DNA from 3 places in the Sinorhizobium garamanticum genome. Region 3 is predicted to be linked to each of the others. Evidence: predicted binding sites of a transcription regulator. Region 3 holds the regulator's gene; each other region holds the start of a gene.

Region 1 (3,276 bases), 100 kb from region 3:
AGATCGGCACAGACGAAGATATCGGGAGTTGCCCGCCTCGCCCCAGCCAGTTCCAACGCAGGTGGCCTACCTATAGCGGTTTGCGCTTGGTATCATGCGTTCGATCATAGGCCGCGGACGCATGCTTAGTGCCCAGCAGGAATGGATTGCATCGCATTGGAAACGACTCTGATAGGAAAAAGGGCGGCCGTGACGAGGCATCCCGCTGGTCAAGGGGTGCTACGCGTCGGCTTCATTCTCGCACGGAGCTTCACGCTCAGCGCCTTTTCCCTGTTTGCCGATGCCTTGAGGCTTGGCAGCGATGTTGAGGACAAGTCGGGCCGGGTGAACTGCGACTGGGAGGTGCTGGGCAGCACTAGAAACTTCGTCATGTCCAGCTGCGGCATACAGGTGGCGCCCTCGGCCTCGCTCCGCCCGCCGACCGAGTTCAGCTACATCGCCGTCGTTGGCGGGCGGCTCAATGTCGAAGAGCCGATCGATCGAGAAACGATCAACTATCTTCACCGGGCGGTGCGGGCGGGCGTGCCGATCATCGGTGTGTGCACGGGAAGCTTCATCCTGGCCGAGGCGGGGGTGCTGGATGGACATTCCGCCTGCGTCAGCTGGCTGCATCACAATGAATTTCGATCACGCTTCCCCGCAATCGCGGTGACGTCAAAACATATCTTTGTCGAGGACGGCAATGTGATCACCTGCGCCGGCGGCAGTAGCGTCGCCGACCTCGCCACCTACCTGATCCGCAAACATGTCGGCGAGGAAGCCGAGCGCAACGCGCTCGAAATCATGCAGATCACCCGCCGCCGCGACGCCACGGAAATGCAGACGCGCAATCCGCTTGGCGCGGTCACGGTGCAGGATAAACGGATCAGTCTCGCGCTCATGGTGATGGAGCAGCACCTTGAGGACGTCATCGGCATAGACGATGTGGCGAATGCGCTCGGCATATCGCGCAGGCAGCTCGAACGCCTGTTCCAGAACGAGCTCGGCGCCACCCCGGTTTCGGTCTATCTGAAACTTCGCCTCGACGCGGCGATGCGGCTGGTTGCATCCACCGAGAAGCCGTTGATCGATATTGCGCTCGAAACCGGCTTTGAGAACGTGTCTCACTTCATCCGGAAGTTCAGGGAGGCATTTTCCCTTACCCCCGGCGCGGCGCGCAAGCAGCTTGCCGCAGCGAAGCGCCCGGCTTCCAGCCGCTAACTCCTGCGCATTATGCGGTTTCCGGGCGGAATGCGGTTTCCGGGCGGAATTACGCTAACCGAAAAGCAATAAGACAGCGCCAACTGCCATCAGAGCCAACCCGGGCCAGTTCCGGGCAAAGCCGAGAAAGCGCAAGCCCTGCCGCTCCGGCTCGAGCGTCGGTCCGGTTCCGCCCTGGTCAGTTCCGTCCTGGGAAGGGGGTGACGGGTTACTCAAATTTCGACGGACGAGCGCCTCCCGCGCCATGAAGAGCATGCCGCAGACGAAAAGAAACGCGCCGACCAGTATTGCCCACACGCGCGCCTCCTCTGGCGTTCGTGGTCACGCGACAGCACCGCGCCCCACTACCGCGCCGCGCGTCTTTTGAGACGCGCAAAGGTCGCTGTAGCAGTTTGAATCGCTGCATGATTTTGTCCTCAATTCGATTCCGATTTGAGGAATCATGCACTAGACGCGCGGCAGTCGCTGTCTATGCGCCCGAGATGTTACCGGTTCAGCGGACGCGGCTTTGAGGCCGAACGATGTTCATCTGCAGTTCGTGACTGGATGCATACCTGCCGAGGACTTTGATCAGGCGCTTTTCCTCGGCCTTATGTATGCCCGTTCGCCGGCAATATTCTGCCACGTCCCAAACATGCTTGGCCCGAGACTTATCGAGCATTCTGATATCAGCATGTGTCATCCTTCGCCTCCCGGATAGCCCTCAAAGAACGCCGGTAGCAGGGTTTGGTTCCACGGCGCGCAGGAACTTGTCTTGATAGAGCGCGAGTCCGAGCGCCTTCGAGAATTGATTGATCAACGTCCGAAGCCAAGACTGCGACACAACCAGCGGCTTTGGCCTTAAGGCGTCGACTGTCATAGGCATGTCATCTTACGGTGATGTTTATCCGATGCCTGAGTTCGTCGGAATGGCGCCGCGACTCGTCGCTGGGTAGATGATGCTGATTTTGTTTGCCGCCGCCGCTGCGTTGCTGGCCATCAATATGTTTAGCCTGATAATTGCGGGCTGGCGTATCTGGCCCCGTCTCGGTGCCCAGCCTGAGACGTTGCATCGACCACCTGTCTCTGTCGTGATCCCGCTCTGCGGGCTCGAGGAATTTTCCCGCGAAACGCTCGAAAGCGCGTTTCGCCTGGATTGGCCCGGCTACGAAGTCATCTTCTGCGTCGCGGACGCAAAGGATGCCGTGATCCCGTTGATCGAGGAGGTGCGCGAGCGTCACCCAGCCATTCCCGCAACAATTCTTATCGGTGACAACCTGATCAGCGCCAATCCCAAGCTGAACAACTGCGTGAAAGGCTGGAATGCGGCTTCGCATGAATGGGTGGTTCTCGCCGATTCGAACGTTCTCATGCCCACCGATTATCTCATTCGCCTGATGGCAGCGTGGCGGCAGGATAGCGGGCTGGTATGCTCGACTCCGCTTGGTTCACGTCCGTATGGATTCTGGGCGGAGGTTGAATGTGCGTTCCTCAATGCCCACCAGGCGCGCTGGCAATACGCCGGCGAAGCCCTTGGATTTGGGTTTGCGCAAGGCAAGAGCATGCTCTGGCGCAAAAGCATGCTGGATGCGCACGGCGGCATTCAGGCGCTGGCGTCGCAGATCGCCGAGGATGCAGCCGCCACGAAATTGGTGAGAAGCCTCGGCTTGAAAGTACACCTGGTCTCCTCTCCATTCGAACAGCCACTGGGCACCAGGACATTTCGCGAGATCTGGGCGCGTCAGTGCCGTTGGGCGAGGTTGCGACGCGTCACCTTTCCTCACTTCTACTCGCCGGAAATCCTGCTCGGCGTGATGCCGCCACTTCTGCTGTCGTTGATCGCCGCTATCGTTGCAGGCCACAGCGTGTCGGCCATCACTGGTTTTGTCGTCGGTGCTAGCTACTTGCCGGAACTCGCCCTCGCCTACCGGAAGAACTGGCACATTTCCCGATGGTCGCTCGTCGCCATGTTCACGCGCGATGCATTGCTTCCGATAATATGGGTTCGAGGCTGGCTGGCGGGCAGTGCCGATTGGCGAGGCAACAGAATGTCGATCGGCTCGCATGAGTCCCGGCTCGAAACAACTGCGCCCCGGC
Region 2 (3,276 bases), 690 kb from region 3:
TCAGTGCGCCGACCATGGCAAGCGCTGCGATCACCACGACAAATTCCTGGATAGGGAAACGCTCGGCGGTGACGGCCGGACTGATGAAGAGGAGTGCCAGAACCGTTGCCGCGATCGCGGCCGAAACGGTGACTGCCGCATGGGGCGGCGCGAACAGTCTCTCCCATGGACCGGCTGCAGTTGCGGTGACACGACTGGCGTCCGGCTCGCGCTCTGCTGTTACAGATCGCTCGGCGGCGCCAGGCCAGATCAATCCGACGCCCGCAATCATCACCAGCAGCGCGAAAGTGACCGGCGGTGCCTCGAAGGGTGTCACGCCCGCAACATAGGCGAGCCCCCAAAGGCCAAGCCCGGCATTGGCGAGCGTCGGCACGACCGTCCACTGGCGCAGGCGCGAGGCGCAGAGCGTCGCAAGCCAGGCAATCGAGAGGAAGCCGAACAGCACCCAGGGTCGAGGTTCTGCGCTCGATACAAACAATGGTGTGAGCAATGAGGCGAGAAGCCCGAGTCCGGCAAGCGCCTGGCCATGCAGCAGGGACAAAGCCACCGTCACCAGCGAAACCAGCGCCAGCAGTACGAAAGCGGTTGCCGTGCCGATGAATCCGTAGATGCCGTGGGCGGCATAGACGACACCGAACAGCGTGACAGCGCCGGCCGCCGTCAGAACGCCCGGGATCATCGCATGTCGGAACCTGTCGGCAATCGTCGGCACCGCACGACGGCGGATCACTTCGCCGGCCATCCCAAGCACAAGACCGAAAGCCGCCGCGAGCGTCAGTCGAACGGCCGGGCTCAGCAGCCCTGCATCGATCGAATATTGCACCAGGAAGTAACCACCGAGCGCCAGCGCGAGACCACCGACCCAAACGGGCCACTGGCCGCCGATTCGGCTTTCGAGGCTTTCGGTCGCGGGTGTCGGTGCCTCTGCCATGGCTGCCGGCGCAACTTGCTCGTCCTGGCCCGCCTTCTCGGCCTTCTCCCGGTCTGACGTCTCCCCGCCGAAGATGCGCGCACCCTCGCGCGCCGTCCGCGACCAGGGGCCCACCTTTCCTTCGCCTCCAGCGGCGGTCGCATCCGGAGCCTGCGCCTCGTCGGCCGCCTGCGAGGGAGCAGGTTCGGCCGCGGTCTGCCGCTCGCTCAATCGAGCGATCTCGACTTTCAGCGAATTGATCTCGTTCGCCAGCCGCTCCGCGGTCTTTCGGCCACCGAGAAAAGCGGCAAGCGCCATGGCAAAGGCAACGAAGGCAATGATTTCCAGCATCTTCCCCCCTACAGCGCCGCGCGTTCAATCGGACGCGCTAAGGTCGCTGTAGCACTTTGAATTGCTGCATGATTTTGTCCTTAATCGATTCCGATTTAAAGAATCATGCAGTGGCTGCAATCTTCGCAGGCTGCTCGCGACCATACAGGTTTTCGCACATCGCCAAATGCATTGACAGCGGGGCGCAGCAATCTCTTCACTGAACTGTCGCGGAACTGTCATGAACTTGCTGCTACAGCGGCAGGTGGACGTCGCAGGATAGGCGGCGGCTCTATCGTTCAATGAGGAGAACCGGCAATGGACAAGCATCTTGCCTCAACGGAAGAAACTGAATTCAAGACGCTGACGGAACGCAGGGAGGAACTGGAAGATATCGGCCAGAACTGTTCCACCAACCCGACCATGGGCGACATCATCAATCGCCGTTTCTCGCGCCGCTCCTTCATTGGCGGCTCCCTGGCCGTTGCCGCAATTTCGACGACGGTGAGCCCGCTCGCGCTATTGACGGCCGGTGAAGCGCGTGCCGAGGGCGCCTCGCGTTTCGACTTCGCCGAAGTCGAGGCGGGCGTCGATGAAAAACATCATGTCGCCGACGGCTATGATGCCGATATCCTCCTGCGCTGGGGCGACAAGGTTTTTGCCGACAGCCCGGACTTCGACCCGAAGAACCAGACGGCCGCGGCCCAGGAGAAGCTCTTCGGTTATAACAATGACTATGTCGGCTTCATCCCGCTCGAGGGCAGTCCGGATCATGGTCTGCTGGTCGTCAACCATGAGTACACCAACGCAGAGCTGATGTTCCCGGCCTTCGCTTCGATTGTGAAGGAGAAGGTGACCAAGGACGGCAAGGAAGTCGAAGAGGAAAAGGTTACACTTGGCGAATACACCAAGGACCTCGTCGACATCGAAATGGCCGCACACGGCGGCACGATCATCGAAATCCGCAAGGTGGACGGCAAGTGGCAGCCGGTGCTCGACGGCAAATACAACCGCCGCATCACGCTCAACACCGAAATGCAGCTTTCCGGGCCGGCCGCGGGCCATGACCGTGTGAAGACCCCGTCCGACCCGACCGGCAAAAAAGTCTTTGGCACGGTCAACAATTGCGCCGGCGGCGTCACCGCCTGGGGCACCTACATGATGGCCGAGGAGAACTTCAACGGCTATTTCGGCGGCGAACTTGCCGAGGACCATCCGGAGTTCAAGCAGTTGAAGCGTCTTGGAGCACCGGGCGGACAATACGAGTGGTCGAAATTCTACGATCGTTTCGACGTGTCGAAGGAGCCGACCGAGGCCAATCGCTTCGGCTGGATCGTCGAAGTGGATGCCCTCGACCCGACCTCGGTTCCGAAGAAGCGCACGGCGCTTGGCCGCTTCAAGCACGAAGGCTGCGAATCCATCGTCAACAAGGACGGGCGCGTCGTGCTCTATAGCGGCGACGACGAGCGCTATGACTATGTCTACAAATTCGTGACCAAGGGCACCTACAATCCGAACGACCGTTCCGCCAACATGGACCTCTTCGACGAAGGCACGCTCTATGTGGCGAAGTTCGATGAGGACGGCACGGTCACCTGGATGCCGCTCGTCCATGGCGAGGGACCGCTGACCGCCGAGAACGGTTTTGCTTCGCAGGCCGACGTTCTGATCAACACCCGGCTTGCTTCCGACGCGCTCGGCGCCACCAAGATGGACCGCCCTGAGGACATCCAGCCCAACCCGAAGACCGGCAAGGTCTACGTCATGCTGACCAACAACACCAAGCGCAAGGCGGAAGAAATCAACGCCGCCAACCCGCGCGCCAAGAATGCCTTCGGCCACATCATCGAAATCACCGAAACCGATGGCGACTTCGCCTCGCTCAGCAGCCGTTGGGACGTGCTTTTGAAATGCGGCGATCCGAGCGTGGCCGAAGTCGGTGCGTCGTTCTCGACGGCAACGACCAAGAACGGCTGGTTCGGCATGCCGGATAACTGCACGATCGACGCAGACGGCAGGCTCTGGGTTTCTACGGA
Region 3 (3,276 bases):
CTTCGATGTACTTCTGCTGGCCACCGGCCGCGATCGTCGCGATCGTGCGGCCATGGAAAGCGCCTTCGAAGGTAATGATATGGAATTTTTCCGGATTCCCCCTGGCGAAATGATAGCGGCGCGCTGTCTTGATGGCGCATTCAAGCGCTTCCGCGCCTGAATTCGTAAAGAACACGCGATCCGCGAAGGTCACGGCCGTCAGCCGGCGCGCCAGGCTTTCCTGTCCCGGAATCTCATAGAGGTTGGAAAGATGCCAGACCTTGTCCGCCTGCGCCTTCAGCGCCTCGACGAGGTGCGGATGGGCATGGCCAAGCGAGTTCACGGCAACCCCGGCGGCAAAATCGAGATAGCGCGAGCCGTCCTCGGCAATGAGCCAGACGCCCTCGCCTCGCTCGAAACGCAACGGCGCACGCATATAGGTGTCGTAGAGCGGCGTTGTTGCGGCCATGGCGAACTTCTCCTTCCGTCCTGGTGGCATCGATATCGGGCGATCGTGTCCGATAAAAATCAAAAATGCCGCCTTTCGGCGGCGCAGGCACTATTCCCATTTCGCACTGCAATGTCAACAAAACCAAGGCTTGCAGCGAGCTCGGGCGCACGGATTCCGACGTGCGAAAAAACATCCGGCGGGGGCTTGCAAAAATGCAACGGCCAGCCAGCAAGTTGGGGAAAACCCCAAAATCGATTCGGCGCGAATCCCGCGACTCTTGCCACGGAGTCACCCTGCCAGTAGGTTAATATTCAATTACTAGACGCATGCGGCGGACCTAGTCACCAAAAGAGTTATCGCGTTGCAGCTCCGGAGTTTTTCCGGAGCTTGGTGATGGATTCTGCCATCCAACGCCGAGAACGGAGAGTGCAGAAATGAACTGGACTGACGAGCGGGTGGAGAAACTGAAGAAGCTGTGGTCCGAAGGCCTGAGCGCCAGCCAGATCGCGGCACAATTGGGTGGTGTCAGCCGTAACGCCGTCATCGGCAAGGTTCACCGGCTGAGCCTGCCGGGGCGGGCCAAGGCCGGCGGCACGACCAATGCCGCCCGCCCGAAGCGCACAACCTCTGCGCCCCGCGCGCCGAATTATGCCTCGCGCGTCACAACCCGCACCGTCACCCGCACCGCTGGCGCCACCGTGCTCAAGGAAGAGATCGAAGTCGATCTCGTCGCGGAGCAGAACCTCGAACTCGCACCGAACGTCGTCGTTCCGATGTCGCGCCGCCTCGGCCTGACGGAGCTGACGGAACGCACCTGCAAGTGGCCGATCGGCGACCCCTTGAAGGAAGAATTCCATTTCTGCGGCAACGAGTCGCCGGAAGCTTCGCCCTATTGCAGCTATCACACGCGGCTCGCCTATCAGCCTTCCGGCGAGCGCCGGCGCATGCGCTGATCCGCTTGCATGAACGCTACGGAAAAAGGGGCGGTGCCGCCCCTTTTTTTGATGCCTATGAAACGCAGACTCTATCAGCTTTCAAGCGAATAGCCGGCGCCGCGCACGGTGCGTATGACATCGGGCATGTTCGAGAAGTTCAGCGCCTTGCGCAGACGGCCGACATGCACATCCACGGTGCGCTCGTCGACGTAGATGTCATGTCCCCACACGCCGTCGAGAAGCTGTGAACGGGAGAAGACGCGCCCTGGCGAGGACATAAGGAACTCCAGGAGCCGGAACTCCGTCGGTCCGAGCCGGACTTCGCGGCTGCGCCTGTGGACACGGTGCGTCTCGCGATCGAGCTCGATGTCGCCGCAGCGCAACAGCGTCGAAAGCACCTCGGGCTTGGCACGCCTGAGCATTGCCTTCACCCTCGCCATCAGTTCCGGTGTCGAGAACGGCTTGACGACATAGTCGTCGGCGCCGGTGGCGAGGCCACGAACCCGCTCGCTTTCCTCGCCGCGCGCGGTCAGCATGATGATCGGCAGGCGCTCCGTTTCCGGCCTCTGCCGTAGCCGGCGGCAAAGTTCGATGCCGGACACTCCGGGCAGCATCCAGTCGAGGATCAGGAGATCCGGCAACCGCTCCTGAAGGCGAATCTCGGCCTCGTCTCCACGCAATATCGTATCGACGTCGAAACCTTCGGCCTCGAGATTGTAGCGCAGGAGGACGCTCAGCGCCTCCTCGTCCTCGACAACAGCTATCTTCGGCAACATTCGGTCATGCTCCTTCCCACGCGCGGACGCCATCATGCAACCGCGACACAGTATGGGCCGCGACAATCACGGCCGGGATAAGATCAACGCATGCGCAAAGGCATGCGGACGTCGGGCGGGACTAGTCCGTCACCGACCCTAGGGTCGACGTCGTGTCGTCCTTCGGCCGTTCGCCTTGCGGCTGAGCACCCGTCGCCATGTAATAGATCGTTTCGGCGATGTTGGTCGCATGGTCGCCGATACGCTCGATGTTCTTGGCGCAGAAGAGAAGATGCGTGCACGGCGTGATGTTGCGCGGATCTTCCATCATATAGGTCAGCAGTTCGCGGAAAAGCGACGTGTAGATCGCGTCGATCTCTTCATCGCGCTCGCGGATGCTGTTCGCCTTTTCCGGCGAACGGGAGGCATAGACGTCGAGCACTTCCTTGAGCTGAACCAAGGCCAACTCCGCCAGATGCTCCAAGCCGCGCGCAAGCTTGCGCGGAATGCCGGATCCGGCGACCGCGATCACGCGTTTGGCGGTATTCTTGCCGAGGTCGCCGACGCGCTCCAAATCGGCGGCGATCCGGATCGACCCCATGATCTCGCGGAGATCCGACGCCATTGGCTGACGCTTGGCGATGGTGACGATCGCCTTCTCGCCGATCTGACGCTCGGCGTCGTCGAGGATCGCGTCGTCGGAAATCACCTTCTGCGCCAGGGCCAGATCCGAGTTCACCAGCGCCCGGACAGAGTCCGCAACCATCTGCTCGGCAAGCCCGCCCATCTCGGAGATCCGGCGCGCGAGATATTTCAACTCCTCGTCGAAGGCTGAGGTTATATGTGCATGAGTCATTTTCGTTTCCTCAAGGCGCGCGCTGTTCTGCATGGACCTTCATCAATCGTAAGGGTTGGAAACCGCTTTAGCCGAACCGACCCATAATGTAGTCCTGCGTGCGCTGATCATCCGGATTGGTGAACATCTTGTCGGTGTCGTTCTCCTCGACGAGATTGCCGAGGTGGAACATGGCGGTGCGTTGCGAAACGCGCGCGGCCTGCTGCATCGAATGGGTCACGATGACGATCGTGAAATTCGCGCGCAGCTCGTGAATGAGCTCCTCGACCTTCGCGGTGGCGATCGGATCGAGCGCCGAGC

The links. The regulator PhoB, encoded in region 3, activates phosphate uptake and scavenging genes when phosphate is short. The targets are predictions, from matches to a motif close to TGTCATNNANCTGTCAT.
Region 1: a site for PhoB is predicted at 2,054-2,070, ahead of PZN02_RS03085 (ceramide glucosyltransferase). Genes of this name have one in related genera too.
Region 2: a site for PhoB is predicted at 1,467-1,483, ahead of PZN02_RS00185 (PhoX family protein). Genes of this name have one in related genera too.

What each region holds. Positions count from the first base shown of each region.
Region 1 covers NZ_CP120373.1:626,360-629,635, forward strand. Annotated here, with positions in the region: gene PZN02_RS03075 (GlxA family transcriptional regulator) at 190-1,200, shown strand; gene PZN02_RS03080 (hypothetical protein) at 1,255-1,497, opposite strand; gene PZN02_RS32115 (hypothetical protein) at 1,694-1,882, opposite strand; gene PZN02_RS03085 (ceramide glucosyltransferase) at 2,139-3,276, shown strand, end outside.
Region 2 covers NZ_CP120373.1:37,435-40,710, forward strand. Annotated here, with positions in the region: gene PZN02_RS00180 (DUF2339 domain-containing protein) at 1-1,261, opposite strand, end outside; gene PZN02_RS00185 (PhoX family protein) at 1,559-3,276, shown strand, end outside.
Region 3 covers NZ_CP120373.1:729,345-732,620, forward strand. Annotated here, with positions in the region: gene PZN02_RS03515 (aspartate aminotransferase family protein) at 1-448, opposite strand, end outside; gene PZN02_RS03520 (GcrA family cell cycle regulator) at 865-1,383, shown strand; gene phoB (phosphate regulon transcriptional regulator PhoB) at 1,458-2,141, opposite strand; gene phoU (phosphate signaling complex protein PhoU) at 2,263-2,976, opposite strand; gene pstB (phosphate ABC transporter ATP-binding protein PstB) at 3,044-3,276, opposite strand, start outside.